One region of the Pantoea sp. KPR_PJ genome, then DNA from elsewhere that is predicted to be linked to it. Evidence: predicted binding sites of a transcription regulator. Region 1 holds the regulator's gene; each other region holds the start of a gene.
What was found. The regulator CRP, encoded in region 1, controls carbon source genes, mostly activating them, when cyclic AMP is high. The targets are predictions, from matches to a motif close to ATGTGANNNNNNTCACAT.
Positions count from the first base shown of each region.

Region 1 (7,913 bases):
CTGAAAGAGGGGGAGCCGGATGAGATCATGGGATTTCGTCACAGGACGCTGGCGCTGGAGGGCGTGCAGTTTCATCCAGAGAGTATCCTGAGTGAACAGGGGCACCAGCTGCTGCATAATTTTCTGGAAACCTGAAGATATGTTTGCCTTTGATTGATTTGTTATGCATATTTTATGACTAATATTTCATCGTGGTTTAATAAATAATCAAAGGTGGTCGTCGATGGCATCGGAGAAATTAGCGGTAACGCGGGAAACGTTTGATAAGGTGATATTGCCTGTTTATGCACCTGCGCACTTTGTGCCGGTGAAGGGCAAGGGCAGCCGTGTCTGGGATCAGCAGGGAAAAGAGTATATCGATTTTTCCGGCGGTATCGCCGTAACGGCGCTCGGCCACTGCCATCCGGCGCTGGTGGCGGCGCTGAAAAACCAGGGCGAAACGCTGTGGCACCTGAGTAACGTCTTCACCAATGAGCCTGCGCTGCGCCTGGCCAGCAAGCTGATCGATGCAACCTTTGCCGAGCGCGTTTTCTTCGCTAACTCTGGCGCGGAAGCCAATGAAGCCGCCTTCAAGCTGGCGCGCTACTACGCCTGCCAGCGCCACAGCCCGTTCAAAAGTAAAATCATCGCTTTCCATAATGCGTTCCACGGCCGCACGCTCTTTACCGTTTCCGTTGGCGGCCAGCCAAAGTATTCCGACGGCTTTGGTCCGAAGCCTGCGGATATCGTGCACGTTCCCTTTAACGATCTGGAGGCGGTAAAAGCGGTTATCGACGACCATACCTGCGCCATCGTGGTCGAACCCATTCAGGGGGAGGGTGGCGTAACGCCGGCTACCCCTGAGTTTATGCAGGGATTGCGCGAGCTGTGTGACCAGTATCAGGCGCTGCTGGTGCTGGATGAGGTGCAGAGCGGCATGGGACGCAGCGGCAAGCTGTTTGCCTACGAGCACTATGGCGTCACGCCCGACATCCTCACCACCGCGAAAGCGCTGGGCGGTGGTTTCCCGGTGAGCGCCATGCTGACCACCGATGCGATCGCCTCGACCATGTCGCCAGGCGTGCATGGCACCACCTATGGCGGCAACCCGCTTGCCTGCGCAGTGGCCGAAGCGGCGCTGGACGTGATCAATACGCCAGAAGTGCTGGAAGGGGTGCAGGCGCGTCGCGAGCAGTTTGTGACGGCCCTGAAGGCGCTCGACGCGAAGCACGATCTCTTTACAGAGATTCGTGGCAAAGGACTACTGATCGGCGCTGCACTAAAACCGCAGCATGCGGGAAAAGCGCGCGCCATTCTCAATGCGGCAGCGGCCGAAGGCCTGATGGTGCTGGTAGCGGGCACTGACGTGATCCGCTTTGCGCCTTCGCTGGTTATTGAGCCAGCCGACATTGAAGAGGGTATGGCGCGTTTCGCCCGCGCGGTGGAAGGCGTCCTGGCAGCCTGATTAACCTTTACGTAAATGCCTGATGAGCCAGCGGCCATGCTGTGGCCGCTGGCTCCACGCCAGTGACGAAATGGTATGCATCACGTTCAGGTGCTCCAGGATACGGCGCACATGCTGCTCCAGAATCGTGACCGCCCCTTCACCCAAATTATTGACCTCTTCCATGATGTTGGTCTGTGAGCCAGGCCCGTCATATTCCAGCCGCTGCTGGCAGCGCTGGATGGCGATTTCGCATGACTGCAGGTAGCGCTGCGCCAGATCGGGTGTCAGCATCGTGTGCTCGCGCGCGAGAATGGTCATGGCATTGATATGCTCGACGATAAACTGGCTGTGCGTGACCCACAGGCGCATGTCTTTCAGGTACTGGGCGTTAAAGCCCGGCTCCTGCATCGCCTGGTTGAGCGAGTTAAACAGCGCATTATGCGCCTGGTTAACCTGCATACGCTGATAGGCCAGCTTTTTCGCCTCCTGCTCGGGTCCCAGCAGCAGCTGCAGCGCATCCTGACAGGTTTCCAGCGCGTCGTGCGCATTCTGGCGAAGCAGCCCGCTCTGCCATTGTGGCCATAGCCAGAGCATTCCGCCGAAGGCGATCAAACAGCCCATCAGCGTGTCCATCAGGCGTGGAAGTAAAAACTGCGCGCCGTTCAGCGACAGCAGCTGCAGCGAATAGACCGCCGTAACGGTAAAGCCAATCATCGACCAGCCGTAATATTTGCGCGTGACCAGATAGCTGAGTAGCGTAACCACCAGCATAAACAGCAGCACCAGGGATTCCGGCACGGCAAAGCGTAGCGAGGCGGCGGCAATGACCAGCCCGGCAAAGGTGCCCAACGCCCGGTGCTGAATACGCACGCGGGTGGCGCTGTAGCCATTCTGACTGACAAACATAATGGTCATCAGGATCCAGTAAGGCTTGGGAATATCGAACAGCATCGCCAGCGCGCTGCCAAACATCAACATCACCGCAAAGCGTGCCGCCGTGCGCAGCGCTGAAGATTTAAAGGAGAGGTAGCTGCGCAGGGCGGGCAGCAGGGGCAGGCGGCGCTGGCGATCGCTCATCAGGTCACGCTGGTAGAGCGGTTTTTGCGTGCGCAGCACCCGGGCGATACGGCTGAAATGATAGAAGCAGAAATGCCCGACGGGATTATCGGGGTGCTGACGGGTGATCTTCTCCAGCGCGCCGAGCGGCTTTTCCATCTCAAAGCGACTCGGTAGCTGGTGATAGAGGATGGCATCGGCCAGCGCACGTAGCCGTGCTGAAATAATTTTGGCATTCCAGCGGATCACCGCTTCCGCATGGCTGCGCTCGACCAGCTTCTGAACCTCTTCTGGCTGATGCAGGCTGACAGAGATATGTTCCTGCAAATCGAGTGCTACCTGAAAAGCGCGCATGAGCCGTTTATGGCTGTTGTCGCGGCTGGCAGAGAGCATGTGCATCTGCTGGTAGCAGGTATTAATCAGATCAACCGCTTTCTGCTGGCGCGCGAGCAGCGGCGGCAGCGCTTTTTCGGGATCGGTGAGCTGGGTCAGCAGCGTATATTTCGCGTCGCAGTAATCCGCCAGCTCGCGATAGATCAGGCTCAGGGTTTCACGCATCGGCTGCTCTTTCCACAGCCAAAACCAGAACCAGTTGAACAGCCCGTACCAGAGCGTGCCACCAATGTAGAGCAGCGGTGGCACATAGACTGGCATACGCCCAATCAGGCTAAGGGTAAAGATAGCCGCGACCAGCGTGCCAGGGAGCAGACGACCGTGCAGCGGGCTGATTTCGCCAGTCACGCCCAGCAGCAGCGGCAAGGCAAAAAGCACGGCAGGCAGCGGGACGCCTTTTAGCGTCAGCAGCTGGATCAGAAAGCTGCCGAGCGCAAACAGCGAGCCGCCGACCACCAGGCGTTTGAAAAAGCGTTTATGCGGCGTGTCCAGGCCAGCCACGTTGCAGCAGGCGGGAACGAGAGAGAAGAGCAGGCCTTTTTGCAAATCGCCAAACAGCCAGCCAAGCGCCACAGGAATGCACAACACCAGCGTCTGCCGCAGCGCATAGTTAACTTCGGGGTGATAGATGATTCGACGCCACATCACTTCACTGAAAACAGTAGCGGCGTGACAGAAACATCACGCCGGGAGAGAGAGGAAATCAGCGGGTGCCGTACACGACAATGGTCTTGCCGTGGGCGGAAATCAGATTCTGGTCTTCCAACATTTTCAAAATGCGGCCCACGGTTTCGCGTGAGCAACCAACGATTTGGCCAATTTCCTGACGAGTAATTTTGATTTGCATGCCGTCGGGATGCGTCATGGCGTCTGGCTGTTTTGCCAGGTTGAGCAGGGTTTGTGCAATACGTCCGGTCACGTCGAGGAAAGCTAAATTGCCCACTTTTTCCGAGGTAACCTGCAGACGGCGCGCCATCTGCGAAGAGAGACGCATTAAAATATCCGGATTCACCTGAATAAGCTGACGGAATTTCTTGTAAGAAATTTCGGCCACTTCGCACGCGGTTTTTGCACGTACCCAGGCGCTGCGCTCCTGACCTTCTTCAAACAGGCCAAGCTCGCCAATAAAATCACCCTGATTCAGGTAAGAGAGGATCATCTCTTTACCTTCTTCATCTTTGATCAGTACCGCAACGGAACCTTTCACGATGTAGTAAAGCGTTTCAGCCTTCTCACCTTGATGAATCAGCGTACTTTTGGATGGATATTTGTGAATATGGCAATGGGACAGGAACCATTCGAGTGTAGGGTCTGTTTGCGGTTTGCCGAGAACCATTCGCTATTATCCTCTGTTGTAATCGTGCCCAAAATGCAGAGTCATATTCTCTGCCAGGCGATGAAAGCTTCAAGCGTTTCCCGAGAGGGAGATTATTCGGGGTTCCATTTTGCGCCAGGCGCTTGAGGTGTCCCGCCTTCGTCCTTAATAAGACGAAACTATTTTCAGCACTGTTTGTAGCACAGCTTTTGTCAGCTGTCTTCTGTTGTCTCGCTTCAGCAGAGGGGGGATTACTCTGGATTGCTGTTTGTCAGGTGAACGCGTACTCTGGCGGCAAACAGGCTATTCTCGAGGGAAAAACAATGCAGGCAAGAGTGAAGTGGATCGAAGGATTAACCTTTTTGGGTGAGTCCTCTTCAGGGCATCAGATCCTGATGGACGGTAACTCGGGCGATAAAGCGCCCAGCCCGATGGAAATGGTGCTGATGGCGACTGGCGGCTGTAGTGCCATCGATGTGGTTTCTATTTTGCAAAAGGGCCGCAACGATGTGGTGGAGTGCGAGGTAAAGCTGACCTCGGAACGCCGTGAAGAGGCACCGCGCCTGTTTACCCATATTAATCTTCATTTCGTGGTTACCGGCAAGGCGCTGAGCGACAAAGCCGTGGCGCGCGCGGTAGATCTGTCAGCGGAGAAGTACTGTTCGGTGGCGTTGATGCTGGGCAAAGGGGTCGACATTACCCACAGCTATGAGGTTGTGGCGCAGTAAGCCAAACCGCTGGTGCCGGTGACAAGGACAGCACGTCTTACTCAGCGCTGCCCTGCGTAATGACGCACCTTATCGCTGGGTGCGTCTGTCGCTTTTGCGTGGCCAGGCCGTCTGCTGCTTCCGTCGTCAGGCGATCTGCTTTCCTTCTATCAGCCGCTGCACCAGCGGTGCCATAATTAACTCCATCGCCAGCCCCATCTTGCCACCCGGCACCACCAGCGTATTCATATGCGAAATAAACGATCCCTGGAGCATCGCCAGCAGGTAGGGAAAGTCGATATTCTCCAGTCCGCGAAAGTGAATAACCACGAAGCTCTCATCCAGCGACGGGATCTCGCGCGCGGCGAAGGGGTTAGACGTATCGACGGTTGGCACGCGCTGGAAGTTGATGTGAGTACGCGAAAACTGCGGCGTAATGAAGTTGATGTAATCTTCCATTGAACGCACCACTGAGTCCATAACCGCTTCGCGTGAGTGGCCGCGCTCGCTGGTGTCGCGCACCAGCTTCTGGATCCACTCCAGGTTAACGATCGGCACCACGCCAACCAGCAGATCCACCTTTTCCGCCACGTTATGCTGCTGCGTCACCACACCGCCGTGCAGTCCTTCGTAAAACAGCACGTCGGTATTTTCCGGCAGCGGCTGCCAGGGCGTAAAGGTGCCGGGTACCTGGTTCCACGGCACCGCTTCATCATAGGTATGCAGATATTTGCGCGACTGGCCTTTGCCTGCGCTGCCGTAATCACTGAAGGTTTGCTCAAGCAGGCCAAAATCGTTGGCTTCCGGCCCAAAGTAGCTGATATGGCGACCTAAATCGCGTGCCTTGCGGATCGCCATATCCATTTCTGGTCGCGTAAAGCGATGGAAGCTGTCGCCTTCCAGTTCGGCGGCATGCAGGTTGAACTGCTGAAAAATTTTGCGAAACGCCAGGCTGGTGGTGGTGGTCCCGGCTCCGCTGGAGCCGGTCACCGCGATGATCGGGTGTCGTGCTGACATGTTGAAGCTTCCTGTAACGTCGGGCGATAGGCATTGTTAACATGAAAAGCGCGGTGGCGCATCAGCCACGAAATTCGCTGCGCGGCATGATATTGACGGTTTCGTGCAGTTCCGACCAGACCAGCACCGCGTCTCCACGTTCCAGCTGACGACGCACATCGTCGACCTTTTGCGCCAGGCTGCGCTCCTGCTCGCCGTAGTCGGTGCCTTCACGCAGCACAAAGGCTTCAATCAGGTTGTTGAGGGTTTCAGGGTCAATCTGTTGCCAGGGAATCATCATGAGCTAAGCCACTGTGTAAGCCACTGCGGCACGCGCTGTTCGAGCCACATCTGCGGTTGACGCAGTGTGCCACCGACAAAGCCAACGTGTCCGCCATGCGGCGTGAGTTGATAGGTGGTGCTGGCTGAGAGCTGATCCGACTGCGGGATCACCTCATCCGTCATAAAAGGATCGTCCTTCGCGTGCACAATCAGCAAGGGTTTACGTACGTTTTTGAGCAGCGGCAGGGCGCTGGCGCGACGATAATAATCCTGCGCATCAACAAAGCCGTGCGCGCGGGCAGTGATGGCATCGTCAAAGTCACGCAGGCGACGCAGTGCTCTGAGCTGCAGCAGGTCAACCGGCAGCGTCCCCGGCCAGGCACGTAGCTTGCGTTCGGCATTCTTTTTTAGCTGATCAAGCAGGTAGCGCTGGTAAAAACGGGAAAATCCCTGTTCGAGCTTCAGGCTGCACGGTTCCAGCAGCAGCGGCGCAGAAATAATGACGCCAGCGTCGAGCGGAGCGGCGTCACCCAGTCTTCCCAGCAGGCAGCCCAGCATGTTGCCGCCAAGCGATACGCCGACTGCAGCGGTCGGCACATCGCCCCAGCGCGTCTTCAGCCAGTGCAGAAAAAAAGCCGCATCTTCGGTTTCGCCAGAGTGATAGATGCGGTGCAGTCGGTTCGGTTCGCCGCCGCAGCCGCGAAAATGCATCACTACGCCGAGCCACCCCTGACGCTGACAGGCGTGCAACAGCCCGTGGGCGTAAGGGCTGTGAAAGTTGCCCTCCAGACCGTGAAACAGCACCACGCGCGGCTTGTGGCTCGCCTGCCGGGGATCTTCACTCCAGGCGAGATCGACAAAATCTCCGTCCGGCAGATCGAGCCGCTGCCAGTATGGGCGCAGTAAAATACGGCGACGCACCAGGCGTGGCAAAACCGTCTGCAGATGCGGATTGCGCAGGCTGCGCGGCGGCATAAAGCTGGCTGTCGCGTCGGGCGTAAAATTCATGTCACAAGCACTTGTCTGATCCATATCACACTGTTAGCTTCGTTAGGGTTGTAGTGAGTCTGGGATGAGGAGCACCCGCTAATGGAACTGAGCCTGTTTTTCTCTATGTTAGGTTTTCTCTGGGTCGCCGCCATCACGCCTGGCCCCAATAATATGTTACTCACTGCGTCCGGTGCCAATTTCGGCTTCTGGCGCACGCTGCCGTTAATGGTCGGCATCATGATTGGCATGCAGGTCATGCTGCTGATGGTGGCGTTTGGCGTGGGGGGGCTAATCCTGCTCTATCCCGCTCTGCACCTTATCCTCAAAATTGCCGGTAGCCTTTATCTGCTCTGGCTGGCGTGGAAAATTGCCACGGCCGCCTATGAAAAGCTGGAAACCGGCGACGCACCACCAAAACCAATGCCCTTCTGGCAAGGCGGCCTGCTACAGCTGATCAATCCGAAAGCCTGGCTGATGGCGCTCGGCGCCATCGCAAGCTTTAGCCTTGCGGGCAGCGCCTATCTGCATTCGGTAACGGCGATCAGCGCCGGCATGTTTCTGGTCAATCTGGTGGCCGGCGCAATCTGGATCGGGTTCGGCGCGCTGATTGGCCGTATTCTGCAGAGCCGCCGCGCCTGGACTATTTTCAATCTGGCAATGGGCCTGCTGACCGCTGCCTGCGTGCTGCTTATCTGGCGCTGAGCTAGCTGGAGGCGCGCTCAATGCGCTGCCATGCCAGAACTTCACG
Region 1 is NZ_JABMIK010000007.1:207,593-215,505, forward strand. Features, by position in the region: gene HP564_RS15695 (aminodeoxychorismate synthase component II) at 1-135, shown strand, start outside; gene HP564_RS15700 (aspartate aminotransferase family protein) at 224-1,444, shown strand; gene HP564_RS15705 (YccS/YhfK family putative transporter) at 1,445-3,520, opposite strand; gene crp (cAMP-activated global transcriptional regulator CRP) at 3,579-4,211, opposite strand; gene HP564_RS15715 (OsmC family protein) at 4,514-4,918, shown strand; gene HP564_RS15720 (phosphoribulokinase) at 5,045-5,914, opposite strand; gene HP564_RS15725 (YheU family protein) at 5,976-6,194, opposite strand; gene HP564_RS15730 (hydrolase) at 6,191-7,207, opposite strand; gene HP564_RS15735 (LysE family translocator) at 7,265-7,867, shown strand; gene HP564_RS15740 (LacI family DNA-binding transcriptional regulator) at 7,869-7,913, opposite strand, start outside.

Region 2 (7,913 bases), on a different contig from region 1:
CAACCTCAACATCACGCAAGAGCGCTATCCTGAGGTGATTTTCCGCAAAACGCGCGAGCATTAATTGCCGCTGCCACAGGGCCAGTCAGCTTTGGCTGGCCCTGTTTCTCTTCTCCAGACTCCTCCTAAAAACTCTGTTTTTTCTCTTAACTGGCGTGCGATCAACCAGTTAATCCAGCAAAACGCCAAATACCAACTATGATTATTCTGTCGGACGGCAAAAGAGAACCTGGTTCTCCCTTACGTCCCGCTACGCAGCAGCGCCGTTTGCTGCTGTTGCGCCCACGGTTGTGGGTGAGCTCACTGACAGAAGGAAGATATCGATGAATAAGACTAAGATTGCCCAAACGCTGATGGCGGTAATGGTTGGTTCCGCCCTGTTAAGCGGCAGCGCCCTGGCGGAAGACTCTATGACGCAAAAAGCGCAGCAGAGTGCTGACAGTGCCGGTGCGAAAATCAATAGTTCTATGAAAAAAGTCGATGGATTTATGGATGACAGCGCCGTCACCGCAAAAGCCAAAGCGGCTCTGGTGGATGACGAAGCCATAAAGAGTACGGATATTTCCGTGAAGACGCATGACGGTGTGGTGACGCTGAGCGGTTTTGTCACGTCGCAGGATCAGGCTGAAAAAGCCGTTGCCGTTGTGAAGAAAGTGGAAGGCGTTAAATCCGTCAGCGATAAACTGCACGTTAAAGACAGCAAATCACAAAGTTTAAAAGGATATGCCGGGGATGCGGCAACGACCAGCGAAATTAAAGCTAAACTGTTAGCCGATGACATCGTTCCGTCGCGCAACGTTAAGGTAGAAACGACCGACGGCGTTGTACAGCTCTCAGGAACCGTCGCGACTAAAGCGCAGTCGGACCGCGCGGAAAGTATCGCGAAAGCCATTGAAGGCGTTAAAAGCGTTAAGAATGACCTGTCCGTGAAGTCTTAACGTCGTGAGTACGGCGTCTGCGTGACGCCGTACTGACACAAGAAAACCCAAACTGGGAAGAAACGAGCAGTTCGATTTCATAAAGGTAAGGAGAGGCTTATGTTTCGTTGGGGTATTATATTTCTGGTAATTGCACTGATCGCGGCGGCGTTAGGATTTGGTGGCCTCGCCGGTACGGCAGCATGGGCAGCTAAAGTTGTCTTCGTTGTTGGTATTATCCTGTTCCTCGTGAGCCTGTTTACCGGCCGCAAACGTCTCTGACCGGCTGAGTTATTCTGATCTTTGCAACGAGCATGCATAAAGCGGAGACCAGCCAGCTATCGCGTAGCGTGAAGGAACACGCATCAGGTGCGATGGCCGTCGCCAGCGAGCATGGCGGTGGGTCGGGAGAAAACATGGCTGGTTCTCCGGGATGCTGCTGAACGTAAATGGACATCTGTAACAGCAGCTCTCAGAACCCTTTCTGAGGAGCAGATGTGGGTATCCGGATCCCTGTTACGCTGGGTGCCATTGAGCCCCTGGCCCTTTCCCCGTTTAACGCACAGAAAATCGCTCTGGTTTGCGAAGGTGGCGGTCAGCGCGGTATCTTCACTGCAGGGGTGCTGGATGAGTTCCAGCGCGCCAGATTCAATCCTTTTGATCTCTTCATCGGCACCTCAGCAGGTGCACAAAATCTGTCGGCCTTTGTCTGTGGACAGCAGGGCTACGCGCGACGCGTGATTACCCGCTACACCACCAGCAAACTCTTTTTTGATCCGCTGCGTTTTGTGCGCGGTGGCAACCTGATCGATCTCGACTGGCTGATAGACGTAACCCAGCGTGAACTGCCGCTGGCGCTGGACAGCGCTAAACTGCTGTTCGACAGCGGGCGCGAGTTCTATATGTGCGCCTGCCGCAGCGATGACTACTCACCCGGCTACTTTGCGCCGACCAGCGCCAACTGGCACGATCTGATTAAGGCGTCGAGCGCCATCCCGGGCTTTTATCGGCTGGGAGTCGATCTGGAAGGTATCAGCTACCTGGATGGGGGCATCAGTGATGCGATTCCGGTGCGTGAAGCCGCAAGGCGCGGCGCGGATACCATTGTCGTCATCCGCACCACGCCGTCCCAGATGTTCTATACCCCTGAATGGATGAAGCGCATGGAGCGCTGGCTCAGTGCCAGCGCGCTACAGCCAATGGTTAATATTCTGCATCACCACGAGGCGAGCTACCGCGAGATTCAGCAGTTCATCGAGCAGCCGCCGGGCAACCTGCGTATCATTGAGATCTATCCGCCCCACGTGCTGGCGAGCATGGCGCTGGGCAGTCGTGTCGCCTCGCTGAACAAGGATTATCATCTGGGACGGCGCTGCGGTCGCTACTTTCTTGCCACGCTGGGACAGTGGCTGAGTGACGCCCAGCCATTTGTGCGCTACACCACGGTGACGCCGCCTGCGCCTGTTGCCAATGCACCTGATAACCGGCCGGTAATCACGCCGCTGCTGGCGGAGAATGATGCCGATTACGATAAAGGGTCGCTGGCATGAGATTTATTGATACCCACTGCCATTTCGATTTCCCGCCCTTTGTCGGCGATGAGGAAAACAGCATTGCGCGTGCCGCTGACGCGGGCGTGGAGCGCATTATTGTTCCGGCGGTGGATGCCAGCCGCTTTGAAGGCATCACTGCGCTGGCGGCACACTACTCTGGGCTGTATGCCGCCCTCGGCCTGCATCCTGTTGCCATCGAGCGGCATGAGGATGCACACCTCGCGCAGCTGGAGAGCTGGCTGAAGCGTAAACCGACCAGGCTGGTGGCCATAGGGGAGATCGGCCTGGATCTCTACAGGGAGAACCCGGCATTTGCGCGCCAGGAAGCGCTGCTGGATGCGCAGCTACAGCTGGCAAAGCAGTATGATTTGCCGGTGATCCTGCACTCGCGCCGCACCCATGACAAGCTGGCGAGCCAGCTGCGTCGGCACGACCTGCCGCGGCGCGGCGTGGTGCACGGTTTTGCCGGTAGCCTGCAACAGGCTCAGGCCTTTATTAAGCTCGGCTATGCCATCGGCGTCGGCGGCACAATGACCTACGCGCGCGCCAGCAAGACCCGGAACACGCTGGCACAGCTGCCGCTGGAATCGCTGCTGCTGGAGACCGATGCGCCAGATATGCCGCTCTACGGCTTCCAGGGTGAGCCGAACCGTCCGGAACGCGCGCGACTGGTGTGGCAGGCGCTGTGCGAACTGCGGCCGGAAGCGCCACAGGTTATCGCTGAGGCGCTGTGGCGCAATGCACAAACCCTGTTTGCTCTGCCAGAGTAATCCCTCCTGTGTGACAATAGTAACATTGCCCCTCCTTGCGTTATAATAGCGATATATCTGCCTGCTCCTGACAGTGATGTGATGAGTTGCACAGTAAACAGCGCCTCACATTGTTAGGATTATCACATTACACCGGCGCTTCTGCGCCTGTTTGTTATCTGGAGAACATCATGACTGACATGACCGCCGCTGCACAGCGCGCGCTGCACCTGATGGATTTGACCACCCTGAACGAAGACGATACCGATGAGAAGGTGATTGCGCTGTGCCGCCAGGCCAAATCGCCAGCGGGTAACACCGCCGCCATCTGCATCTATCCCCGCTTTATTCCGGTCGCACGCAAGGCACTGCGCGAGCAGGGAACACCAGAGATCCGTATCGCAACCGTGACCAATTTCCCCCACGGCAACGACGATATCGAGATTGCCCTCGCGGAAACCCGCGCGGCTATTGCCTATGGCGCAGATGAAGTCGACGTGGTGTTCCCTTACCGCGCGCTGATCGCGGGCAACGCGCAGATCGGTTTTGATCTGGTGAAGGCGTGTAAAGAGGCCTGTGCGCAGTCTGGTGTACTGCTGAAAGTCATCATTGAGAGCGGCGAGTTGAAAGAGGACGCGCTGATCCGTCAGGCATCAGAGATCGCTATCGACGCAGGAGCAGACTTTATTAAAACCTCAACCGGTAAAGTGCCGGTCAACGCTACGCCGGAAGTGGCGCAGATCATGATGAGCGTCATTCGTGACAAGGGCGTTAAGCAACAGGTGGGTTTCAAACCCGCCGGCGGCGTGCGCAGCGCTGAAGACGCGGCTCTCTACCTGAAGCTGGCAGACGATATCCTGGGCGAGGGCTGGGCTGACGCGCGTCACTTCCGCTTTGGTGCATCCAGCCTGTTAGCCAGCCTGCTCAACGCGCTGGGCCATCAGACCGCCAGCAGCAAAGCCGGCTACTGATGATGTGAACGGCGGTCGCTGGCCGCCATTTCCATCCAACCCTGATTTGACTGAGGGGGCGATTGTGTTTCTGCCGCAAGAAATTATCCGCAAAAAACGTGACGGTCAGGCGCTGAGCGAAGAAGAGATCCGCTTTTTCATCAACGGTGTGCGCGACAACAGCGTATCTGAAGGGCAAATCGCTGCGCTGGCGATGACTATTTTCTTTCATGATATGTCGCTGCCCGAACGCGTGGCGCTAACAATGGCGATGCGTGACTCCGGCACCGTGCTCAACTGGCAGTCGCTGAACCTCAACGGTCCGGTGGTGGACAAGCACTCTACCGGCGGCGTCGGCGACGTGACCTCGCTGATGCTGGGGCCAATGGTCGCCGCCTGCGGTGGCTACGTGCCGATGATCTCCGGACGTGGTCTCGGCCACACCGGCGGTACGCTGGACAAGCTGGAAGCGATTCCTGGTTTTGATATTTTCCCGGACGATGCGCGCTTCCGCCAGATTATCAAACAGGTTGGCGTGGCAATTATCGGCCAGACCCGTTCGCTCGCGCCAGCAGATAAGCGCTTCTACGCCACGCGCGATATCACCGCCACCGTCGACTCTGTTCCGCTGATTACCGCTTCTATCCTGGCGAAGAAGCTGGCGGAAGGGCTGGATGCGCTGGTGATGGATGTCAAAGTCGGTTCCGGGGCCTTTATGCCAACCTTTGAGGCGTCGCTCGACCTGGCGCAGGCGATTGTCGGCGTGGCAAACGGCGCGGGCTGCACCACCACGGCACTGCTGACCGACATGAACCAGGTGCTCGCCTCCAGCGCGGGTAACGCGCTGGAAGTGCGTGAGGCGGTACGCTTCCTGACGGGAGCAGAGCGTAATCCGCGCCTGCTGGAAGTGACGCTGGCGCTCTGCAGCGAAATGTTGATCTCCGGCAAGCTGGCAGCCAGCGAGGAAGAGGCGCGCGAAAAGCTGTTGCAGGTGCTGGACAATGGCCAGGCGGCCGAGGTATTTGGCCGTATGGTGGCCGCACAGGGCGGCCCGGCCGATTTTGTCGAACGCTATGAAACCTGCCTGCCGCAGTCGACGCTCAGCAAAGCGGTATATGCCGAGCGTGCTGGCATTGTCAGCAGTATGGATACGCGCGCGCTTGGGATGGCGGTGGTCTCCCTTGGCGGCGGACGTCAGCGCGCCAGCGACAGCATCGACTACAGCGTTGGGCTGAGTGAGATGGTTACGCTGGGCGAGCGGGTTGATACTACGCGTCCGCTGGCAATTATCCACGCCAGCAGCGAGGCGAGCTGGCAGCAGGCAGCAGCAGCGGTAAAAGCCGCCGTGACGCTGGGCGACAGCGCCCCGGAGATGACACCGGTGATTTATCGCCGCGTTACCGCTGCCTGATGATCGAAGCCGCAAATTTGCGGCTTTATGCTGCCGTTGAGCAGGCATTCGGGTATACTGATCTGATCGCTTTTTTTTGACTTGTCACGCGCGCTGGCGCAGGAGACTTGCATGAAACGTGCTTTTATTATGGTGCTCGATTCCTTTGGGATCGGCTCAAGCAAAGACGCCGACAAATTCGGTGACGCAGGATCGGACACGCTGGGCCATATCGCCGAGGCGTGCTTTAACGGTAAAGCGGACGAGGGGCGTAAAGGCCCGCTGCATCTGCCTAATCTGACCGCGCTGGGGCTGGGTAAAGCCGCCGAACTCTCCACCGGCCGCTTCCCGCTCGGACTGAATCCTGATGCTGAGATCACGGGCGCGTACGCTTACGCCAGTGAAATCTCCTCCGGCAAAGATACGCCGTCTGGTCACTGGGAAATTGCCGGTGTGCCGGTACTGTTCGACTGGGGCTACTTCAGCGATAAAGAGAACAGCTTTCCCCAGGAACTGCTCGACAAGCTGGTGGCGCGCGCAAACCTGCCGGGCTACCTTGGCAACTGCCACTCTTCCGGCACGGTGATCCTTGACCAGCTGGGCGAAGAGCATATGAGAACCGGCAAGCCGATTTTCTACACCTCTGCAGACTCCGTGTTCCAAATCGCCTGTCATGAAGAGACCTTTGGCCTTGACCGCCTCTATGAGCTGTGCGAAATCGCCCGCGAAGAGCTGACCGAAGGCGGCTACAATATTGGCCGCGTCATTGCACGTCCGTTTGTGGGTGATAAAGCGGGCAACTTCGAGCGCACCGGCAATCGCCATGATCTGGCCGTTGAACCCCCTTCACCCACCATGCTGAAAAAGCTGGTCGATGAGAAGGGCGGGGAAGTGATCTCGGTCGGTAAAATTGCCGATATCTATGCCCATCAGGGCATCACTCAGAAGGTGAAGGCGACCGGTCTGGACGCGCTGTTTGACGCCACGATTGAACAGATGAAAAAAGCGCCTGACCAGTCCATTGTCTTTACCAACTTTGTTGATTTTGACTCTACCTGGGGACATCGTCGCGACGTCGCCGGTTATGCAGGCGGGCTGGAGCTGTTCGACCGCCGCCTGCCGGAGCTGATGGCGCTGGTAAAAGAGGACGATATTCTGATCCTCACCGCCGACCACGGCTGCGATCCTACCTGGCCGGGTACAGAACATACGCGCGAGCATATTCCGATCCTGATCTACGGCCCGAAAGTGAAGCCTGGCTCGCTGGGCTACCGCGAAACCTTTGCGGATATTGGTCAGACGATCGCACACTATTTTGGCCTGTCCGATATGGACTATGGCAAGAGCATGCTGTAAACAGCGACGCTACATTTAAAAAGGACAGAGAAACAATGGCAACTCCTCACATTAACGCAGAAATGGGTGACTTCGCTGACGTGGTACTGATGCCGGGCGATCCGCTGCGTGCGAAACACATCGCGGAAACCTTTCTGGAAAACCCGGTTGAAGTCAACAACGTGCGCGGCATGCTGGGCTACACCGGTACCTACAAAGGCCGTAAAGTGTCCGTTATGGGGCACGGCATGGGTATTCCGTCGTGCTCCATCTACGCTAAAGAGCTGATCACTGACTTTGGCGTGAAAAAGATCATCCGCGTAGGCTCCTGTGGCGCGGTACGTGCAGATGTGAAGCTGCGCGACATCGTTATCGGCATGGGCGCGAGCACCGACTCTAAAGTCAACCGCATGCGCTTCAAGGATCACGATTTTGCTGCTATCGCCGACTTCGATATGGTGCGCAATGCGGTTGACGCCGCCAAAGCGCTGGGCGTAGAGGCGCGTGTCGGCAACATTTTCTCTGCCGATCTCTTCTATACACCCGATCCGCAGATGTTCGACGTGATGGAGAAGTACGGCATCCTCGGCGTAGAGATGGAAGCGGCCGGTATCTACGGCGTGGCAGCAGAGTTTGGCGCGAAAGCGCTGACCATCTGCACCGTTTCTGACCACATCCGCACGCACGAGCAGACCACTTCTGCCGAGCGCCAGACTACCTTCAACGATATGATTAAGATCGCGCTGGAGTCCGTTCTGCTGGGCGACTAAGTCTGCGTCTGCGATCGCCTGCTGCCGTCGGGCAGGCGATCGCTCTCTCCTTTCGTAACATTCTCACCAAATGACACACTTTCCTCGACTCCTGTGCATCTTCCTGCTGGAACCGGTCCCCTGGCTCCCTATCATTAGCGCGACAACAAAAAATTACTCATCTGCAAATGCCGCCTAATGAATTTCCGCAATTTCGAAGCTGAAGAGAAGCTGTTCGCGCGCCGCGCGCTGGTCGCTTTTATGCTGGTC
Region 2 is NZ_JABMIK010000006.1:178,142-186,054, reverse strand. Features, by position in the region: gene prfC (peptide chain release factor 3) at 1-64, shown strand, start outside; gene osmY (molecular chaperone OsmY) at 324-938, shown strand; gene HP564_RS14370 (DUF1328 domain-containing protein) at 1,038-1,199, shown strand; gene HP564_RS14365 (patatin family protein) at 1,415-2,467, shown strand; gene HP564_RS14360 (TatD family hydrolase) at 2,464-3,240, shown strand; gene deoC (deoxyribose-phosphate aldolase) at 3,411-4,190, shown strand; gene deoA (thymidine phosphorylase) at 4,255-5,580, shown strand; gene deoB (phosphopentomutase) at 5,692-6,915, shown strand; gene deoD (purine-nucleoside phosphorylase) at 6,951-7,664, shown strand; gene mrdA (penicillin-binding protein 2) at 7,842-7,913, shown strand, end outside.
Region 2: deoC (deoxyribose-phosphate aldolase) is a predicted target of CRP. The motif match lies at 3,351-3,368, and genes of this name have one in related genera.

Region 3 (7,913 bases), on a different contig from region 1:
TGAAATTCGATATTGTGCAAAGGAATTGCGCTAAACGGGGAAGGGCGGTACAGCGCGGCTGCAGCAGAAAAGGCAGGCGTTATAACAAGCAGGAATAATTAAGAAGAAGGGCGAGAACCTGTCTCGCCCCTGGCATCAGAAAGCCAGTACCAGTCCGGCGATGGCAGCGGAAAGGACGCTGACCAGCGTTGAACCGTAAAGCAGCTTCAGGCCGAAGCGCGAGACCACGTTGCCTTGCTCTTCATTCAGGCCCTTGATGGCACCCGCCACAATACCAATAGAGGAGAAGTTGGCAAAGGAAACCAGGAAGACAGAGAGAATACCTTCCGCGTGCGGTGACAGCTGGCCCGCCACTTTTTGCAGATCCATCATCGCCACAAACTCATTGGAAACCAGCTTGGTTGCCATGATGCTACCCACCTGCAGCGCCTCGTGCGCCGGCACGCCCATCACCCAGGCAAAGGGATAGAACACGTAACCCAGCACACCCTGGAAGCTGATGCCGAAGATGAAGTCAAACAGCGCGTTCAGACCGGAAATCAGGGCGATAAAGCCAATCAGCATCGCGGCAACGATAATCGCCACGCGGAAACCTGCAAGGATATATTCGCCCAGCATTTCGAAGAAGCTCTGGCCTTTATGAATATCCTGCAGTTGCAAATCTTCTTCGCTGTCGACGCGGTAAGGGTTGATCAGCGACAGCACGATAAAGGTGCTGAACATGTTGAGCACCAGGGCCGCCACCACATACTTAGGCTGCAGCATGGTCATATAAGCGCCAACGATGGACATGGAAACGGTCGACATTGCCGTTGCGGCCATGGTGTACATGCGGCGCTGCGACATTTTGCCCAGAATATCCTTATAGGCGATAAAGTTTTCTGACTGTCCCAGAATCAGAGAGCTCACGGCGTTAAACGACTCCAGCTTGCCCATACCGTTGATCTTTGACAGCACGGTGCCGATGCCGCGGATCACCCAGGGCAGAATGCGGAAGTGTTGCAGAATACCGATCAGGGCAGAGATAAAGACGATAGGACACAGGACGTTGAGGAAGAAGAACGCGAGGCCTTTGTCATTCATATTGCCGAACACAAAGTTGGTGCCTTCACCCGCATATTTGAGCAGGTGATCAAACAGACCCGCGAAGCCTTTAACAAATCCAAGTCCGGCTTCGGAATTCAGGAAGAACCACGCCAGAAGCACTTCAATGACCAGAAGCTGGACAATGTAGCGAACTCGAATACTCTTACGGTCATGGCTGACAAGTAACGCCAGCACGCCTACCACCACTAGTGCTAAAAGAAAGTGCAAAACATGGGACATGATTGCTCCAAATTTGAGGAGAGTTGTAATTTGCTGCGTATTCTATGTAACGCGTTACTTAAAAACGAGATCAAATCCACATTATAAGGATTCGCTATCACCCCATTTCTCAGAAAAGTCTCACAGGTCACAGCCTGTTCACAAAATATTCACATCAAATATCCACAAATTTATTGTCTATAATACATCCAAAGCCTAGAGTAAGCGTTATTGCACATTTTTTTAGCAAGTGTAGCTTTACCTCGAGTTATAGCAATGGCTATACTTTATAGCTTCATCTATCACAACGATAACGATAATCCCATTTCATTTTCCGCGATCGAGCCATAAGCTGCCATGGTGTGACGCGTTCAGACAGGTAGAAAAATATGTTTGAGAGCCGTACCGCCGAGCGTGCCGCTCGCGGAGCCAGAAAAATCAAGCTCGCGCTGCTGGGGCCAGCGTTTATCGCCGCCATCGGCTACATCGATCCGGGCAATTTCGCTACCAACATCCAGGCGGGGGCCGCCTACGGCTATAAGCTGCTGTGGGTCGTTGTCTGGGCCAATATTATGGCGATGATCATCCAGCTGATGTCCGCCAAGCTCGGCATCGCCACCGGTAAAAACCTTGCAGAACATATTCGCGATCGCTTCCCGCGCCCGGCAGTATGGTTCTACTGGGTGCAGGCAGAAATTATCGCTATGGCCACCGATCTGGCGGAATTTATCGGCGCTGCCCTTGGTTTCAAGCTACTGCTGGGCATCTCTCTGCTACAGGGGGCGGTGCTGACCGGTGTGGCAACCTTCTTGATCCTGATGCTGCAAAGCCGCGGCCAGAAGCCGCTGGAGCTGGTTATTGGCGGTCTGCTGCTGTTTGTCGCGGCAGCCTATATCGTTGAGCTTTTCTTCTCTCAGCCCAAAGTCAGCGAGCTGGTGACAGGCATGGCGCTGCCTTCTCTCCCAACGTCGGATGCGGTATTCCTTGCGGCAGGCGTGCTGGGTGCTACGATCATGCCGCACGTTATCTATCTGCATTCGGCTCTTACGCAGGGGGGGGCGAGCGGCAATAAAAGCCAGCGTTACTCTTCAACCAAGCTGGATGTAGCGATAGCCATGACCATTGCGGGTTTTGTTAATCTGGCGATGATGGCAACCGCTGCCGCTGCCTTCCACTTTAGTGGCCACAGCGGTATTGCCGAACTCGATCAGGCTTATCTGACGCTGACGCCGCTGCTCGGCCATGCGGCCGCAACCGTGTTTGGGCTGAGTCTGGTCGCTGCAGGGCTTTCCTCTACCGTCGTTGGCACGCTGGCGGGTCAGGTGGTCATGCAGGGTTTTATTCGCTTCCATATTCCGCTGTGGGTACGTCGCGTAGTCACCATGCTACCCTCATTCATTGTCATCATGGCGGGCTGGGATCCGACGCGCATTCTGGTGATGAGCCAGGTCTTGCTCAGCTTTGGAATTGCGCTGGCGCTGGTGCCACTGCTGGTGTTTACCGGCAACCGGGCGCTGATGGGCGAGATGGTGAACTCTCGTCTGATGCAGAATGCCGGACGCGTGATTGTCGTGCTGGTGGTTGCCCTCAACGGCTATCTGCTGGCTGGAGAAGTGCTCGGCCTCTGACGCTGCCACAAGGCTGGCCCGATTTACGCTGGCCAGCTCGGCTTTTAACCTCACGTGCCGCGGACCCGGCAGCTTACCTCCGCTCATCTACGCTCGATATGCAGTCGCTTTCTCTTTTTTCACAGGAGTCAGAATATGCATGCATTGATAGTGGTGGCCCATCCCGATCGTGATTCTTTCACCCATGCCGTTGCCCGCGCGGTAACGGACGAGATCTGTGCGCCGCATACCTTTGACGTTGCCGATTTGCTGGCAGAAGGCTTTGATCCGCGCTATGGCGCTGCCGATCTGGCGCTGTTCCGCCATCGCGCTGCGCCGCCTGCTGATGTGCTGGCCGAGCAACAGCGCATCGACCGGGCGGACGCCCTGGTGCTGGTTTATCCCGTCTACTGGTGGTCTTTTCCCGGCGTGCTGAAAGGGTGGATCGACCGCGTATTTACCCACGGCTGGGCCTATGACGAAATGCCGGACGGCAAAATTAATAAAAAGCTGGGGCGTTTACAGGTGCATCTGCTGGGGGTCGGCGGGGGAAATCTGCGCACCTATGCGCGGCGTGGCTACTATGCCGCAATGCGCACCCAGATCGATGAAGGTATTTTCGACTATGTTGGCGCATCGGTAAGAAGCTCAGAGCTGATCTTACTGCCGGAGGCCGACACGCCGGAGGCGCATCTGGAAACGGCGCGGCTGACGGGAAGGCGGCTGTTCGCCGGTTAGAGGCTGGCCTGTAACCGGCGTTGCAAGGCAACCGCTGGCGGTGTTGCTGCGCGATCAGTGATGGTGGTGGTCATGACGATCGTGGCGATCGTGATGACGCTTCGCCTCATGCCAGTGATGGCGGCGTTCCCGCTCGTGCCAGCGTCGCTCCCGCTCCCACTGCTGATGACGACGCCACTCTTCATGACGCCACCAGCGATGATTATTGTACTGATAGCGCTCGTGCCACCAGCGTGGCTCGCGCCAGCGTCCTCCGTCCCAGTAGTTACCATGGCGATCGCGATCTCCCAGATTCAGCGTGACGCCCGGTGCCAGGTTAATAGAGGCACCAGCGGCCTGAACGTCAGTGATGGCCAAAGGCGACAGGCAGGTCAGCAAAGCAGCAAAAACAGCAAATTTCATTTTTTTCTCCTTGTCAGCGGCGGAACCACTGCGGCGCGGGCCCTGTGGTGCCCGCGTATTGCTTGTGTTGCGAACAGAGTGTCGCTGACAATTGTGAGGAAAATCTGAAGAAAAGGAGGATTGAGACTATTCCGGCGAAAAAAATACCCGGCACCAGCCAGACCAGCCGGTGGTTACATCAACACACTTTCAATGGCGGAAAGCTCAGCCAGCGTAAAATGACGGCGGGTCAGCATCGCTACCGCATCGTCAATTTGTGCAGTTTTGCTGGCACCAATCAGGACCGACGTGACGCGCACATCGCGCAGCACCCAGGCGAGCGCCATCTGAGCCAGTTTCTGACCGCGCTGGTGGGCAATGTCATTCAGCTGACGAACTTTCTCCATCTTCTCAGGGGTAAGCTGTTCTTCGCGCAGGAACTTACTACCGCTTGCTACACGTGAATCCTCTGGAATGCCTTGCAGATAGCGGTCGGTTAATACGCCACCCGCCAGCGGAGAGAAGGCAATACAGCCGACGCCGTTATCGGCCAGGGTTTCAAACAACCCGTTTTCCGGAGCGCGTTCGAACAGGGAATAGCGCGGCTGATGGATCAGGCAGGGCGTACCCAGATCGCGCAGGATCGCGATCGCCTCAGCCGCCCGATCCGCGGGATAGTTAGAGAGCGCCACATAGAGCGCTTTGCCCTGACGCACCACCTGATCCAGAGCGCGCATGGTCTCTTCCAGCGGCGTGTCGGGATCCGGACGGTGGTGATAGAAAATATCGACATACTCCAGCCCCATACGTTTCAGGCTCTGGTCAAGACTGGAAATCAGATACTTCCGCGAACCCCAGTCACCATAGGGGCCATCCCACATGGTGTAACCCGCTTTGGTGGAGATCACCAGCTCATCGCGAAAGCCGTGAAAATCTTCCCGCAGGATACGCCCAAAATTCTCCTCAGCGGAGCCGGGCGGTGGGCCGTAATTATTGGCGAGGTCGAAATGGGTAATACCGCGATCGAAGGCGTGTCGCAGCAGCTCGCGGCTGTTATCGACGCGCGTGTTATCGCCAAAATTATGCCACAGGCCGAGCGAGACAGCGGGCAACTTCAGCCCACTGTTTCCGCTACGGCGATACTCCATTTGCTGATAACGGTCTGGATGCGGGCAGTAGATCATAGAGCGTTCCTGTCTCGGAGGAGAAGATTAGCGTGGAAGGATAGCAGTGTATACGCTTACACACAGTCAAAAAGCGTTGCCGATCGCAGAATTACAGAATTATCCGCCATCGTAACGGCAGGTTGCCACTTTTTTGTTCAGAGGATTTCGCTGCTTTCATGCTGGTTTAGCAGCATAGAGGATACTCAAAACAGACAACGGATAAGAGGAGTGGCATATGCAACGCTTTACCGTAGGCGATTATCTGCTGGCTCGCCTGAAAGAGGTCGGGATAGGGCATCTGTTTGGCGTACCCGGCGACTACAATCTGCAATTTCTCGATCGCGTTATCGCACATGCAGAAATCGGTTGGGTGGGGTGCGCTAATGAACTGAATGCCGCCTACGCTGCGGACGGCTATGCCCGCTGTCGAGGCGCAGCGGCCCTGCTGACCACCTTTGGCGTGGGCGAACTGAGCGCCATTAACGGCATTGCAGGTAGTTTTGCTGAGTATCTGCCGGTGATCCACATCGTGGGCGCACCCGCCAGTCAGGCGCAAAAGCGCGGTGACTGTGTGCACCACTCGCTGGGTGATGGCGATTTTCGCCATTTTCTGCGTATGGCGGGTGAAGTCAGTGCCGCAACCGCGCAGCTTAGCGCAGACAATGCCAGGGTTGAGATCGACCGGGTCATTACCACCGCGCTGCGTAACAGGCAGCCGGGTTACCTGATGATGGCGGTAGATGTTGCCGAAGCGGAAGTCGCTCCTCCCGGCGCTCCCCTTGATGGTGTGGTGCCTTCCAGCGAGCCGATGCGTCGCGCCTTCCGCCAGGCTGCAGAACATCATCTCTCCCGGGCGCGGCGGGTAGCGCTTCTGGCTGATTTTCTTGCCGCGCGCTGCCAGCAGCAGGCGAAACTGGCGCAGCTGCGCCAGCTGCGCGCTATTCCCTGCGCTACGCTACTGATGGGCAAAGGCGTGCTGGATGAGCACTATCCGGGCTATGTGGGCACCTATGCGGCTGCAGGCAGCGAAAGCGGCGTGTGTGAACCGATTGAACAGGCCGACGCGACTATCTGTGTGGGCGTACGCTTTACCGATACCCTGACCGCAGGTTTTACCCAGCAGCTACCCGCTACGCAGTTAATCGATATCCAGCCTGCCGCCGCCAGCGTCGCGGGTAAGCGCTTTGCGCCGCTCAGCATGGCCGATGCGCTGGATGAGCTGGTGGCGATTTTCACCCGTTATGGCGAACACTGGGCGCAGGCTCCCGCGCTGCCGTCGGCTGACCCTCCCCCCACCGAACCGGCAATCAGCCAGCGCGCCTTCTGGCATCTGATGCAAAACTTTCTCCAGCCGGACGACATTATTCTTGCCGACCAGGGGACAGCGGCATTTGGCGCAGCCGCGCTGCGTTTACCCCCCGGCGCGCAGCTGCTGGTACAGCCGTTGTGGGGCTCTATTGGCTATACTTTACCCGCAGCCTTCGGTGCGCAGACCGCCGCCCCCGCGCAGCGGGTAATTCTGATTGTGGGTGACGGTTCAGCGCAGCTCACGATTCAGGAGCTAGGCTCCATGTTGCGAGATGGACAACGGCCCATTATTTTTCTGTTGAACAATGAGGGCTATACGGTGGAGCGCGCCATTCATGGCGCGACGCAACGCTATAATGACATCGCGCAGTGGAACTGGACGGCTTTGCCCCAGGCGTTTTGTCTGCATGGACAGACGCAAAGCTGGCGCGTAACGGAATCTGTTCAACTGGAAGAGGTGATGGCACGGCTTCAGTCACCTGCCTGCCTGACGCTGGTGGAAGTGACAATGCATAAAGACGATCTGCCACCGTTGCTACGTAAGGTGACGGCCTGTCTGGCACAGCGCAACGGCGGATAAGATTCGGAGTGTTGCCGCTGTAAAGCCTCTTGCCGGACGGGTAGGCTGTGCACACTACCTTCAACGCTCGCCTTTTGTCGCGGTGAGCGTTGTTGTTTTACCGGCAGACTTTTATAGTGTCCCGCATCTTAGGGACCCCAAGCGGAGCAACAAAAGAATGACAACCTATGCCCTGGTCGGCGACGTCGGCGGCACAAACGCACGACTCGCCCTGTGTGAGGTGGAAACCGGCAGCATCTCCCAGGCCCAGACATTCTCAACGTCTGATTATGACAGCCTCGAAGCCGTCATCCGCCACTATCTTGGCGAGCAGCAGCAGGACGTGAAAGACGGCTGCATCGCCATTGCTTGCCCGATTACGGAAGACTGGGTCGAAATGACCAACCATGACTGGGCTTTTTCCACCAGCAAAATGAAAGCCAGCCTTGGCTTTGAACACCTGGAAATCATTAACGATTTCACGGCCGTCTCAATGGCTATCCCCATGCTGACCACCGACCATGTGATTCAGTTTGGCGGCGGCGAGCCGGTAAAAGACAAACCGATCGCGATCTACGGTGCCGGCACCGGGCTGGGTGTCAGCCATCTGGTGCATGTGGATCGCCGTTGGGTCAGCCTGCCGGGCGAGGGCGGCCATGTCGATTTTGCCGCCAACAGCGATGAAGAAGATTTGATTCTGGAAGTGCTGCGCGCCGAGCTGGGACATGTTTCCGCAGAGCGCGTGCTCTCCGGCGCGGGTCTGGTCAATCTCTACCGCGCTATCGTCAAAGCCGATAACCGCGTGCCGGAAAACCTGAAGCCAAAAGATGTCTCTGAGCGGGCACTGGC
Region 3 is NZ_JABMIK010000002.1:589,297-597,209, reverse strand. Features, by position in the region: gene HP564_RS07470 (NupC/NupG family nucleoside CNT transporter) at 136-1,326, opposite strand; gene HP564_RS07465 (Nramp family divalent metal transporter) at 1,695-2,933, shown strand; gene HP564_RS07460 (NAD(P)H-dependent oxidoreductase) at 3,069-3,650, shown strand; gene HP564_RS07455 (DUF2502 domain-containing protein) at 3,705-4,052, opposite strand; gene mgrA (L-glyceraldehyde 3-phosphate reductase) at 4,226-5,215, opposite strand; gene HP564_RS07445 (thiamine pyrophosphate-binding protein) at 5,433-7,085, shown strand; gene glk (glucokinase) at 7,243-7,913, shown strand, end outside.
Region 3: HP564_RS07470 (NupC/NupG family nucleoside CNT transporter) is a predicted target of CRP. The motif match lies at 1,391-1,408, and genes of this name have one in related genera.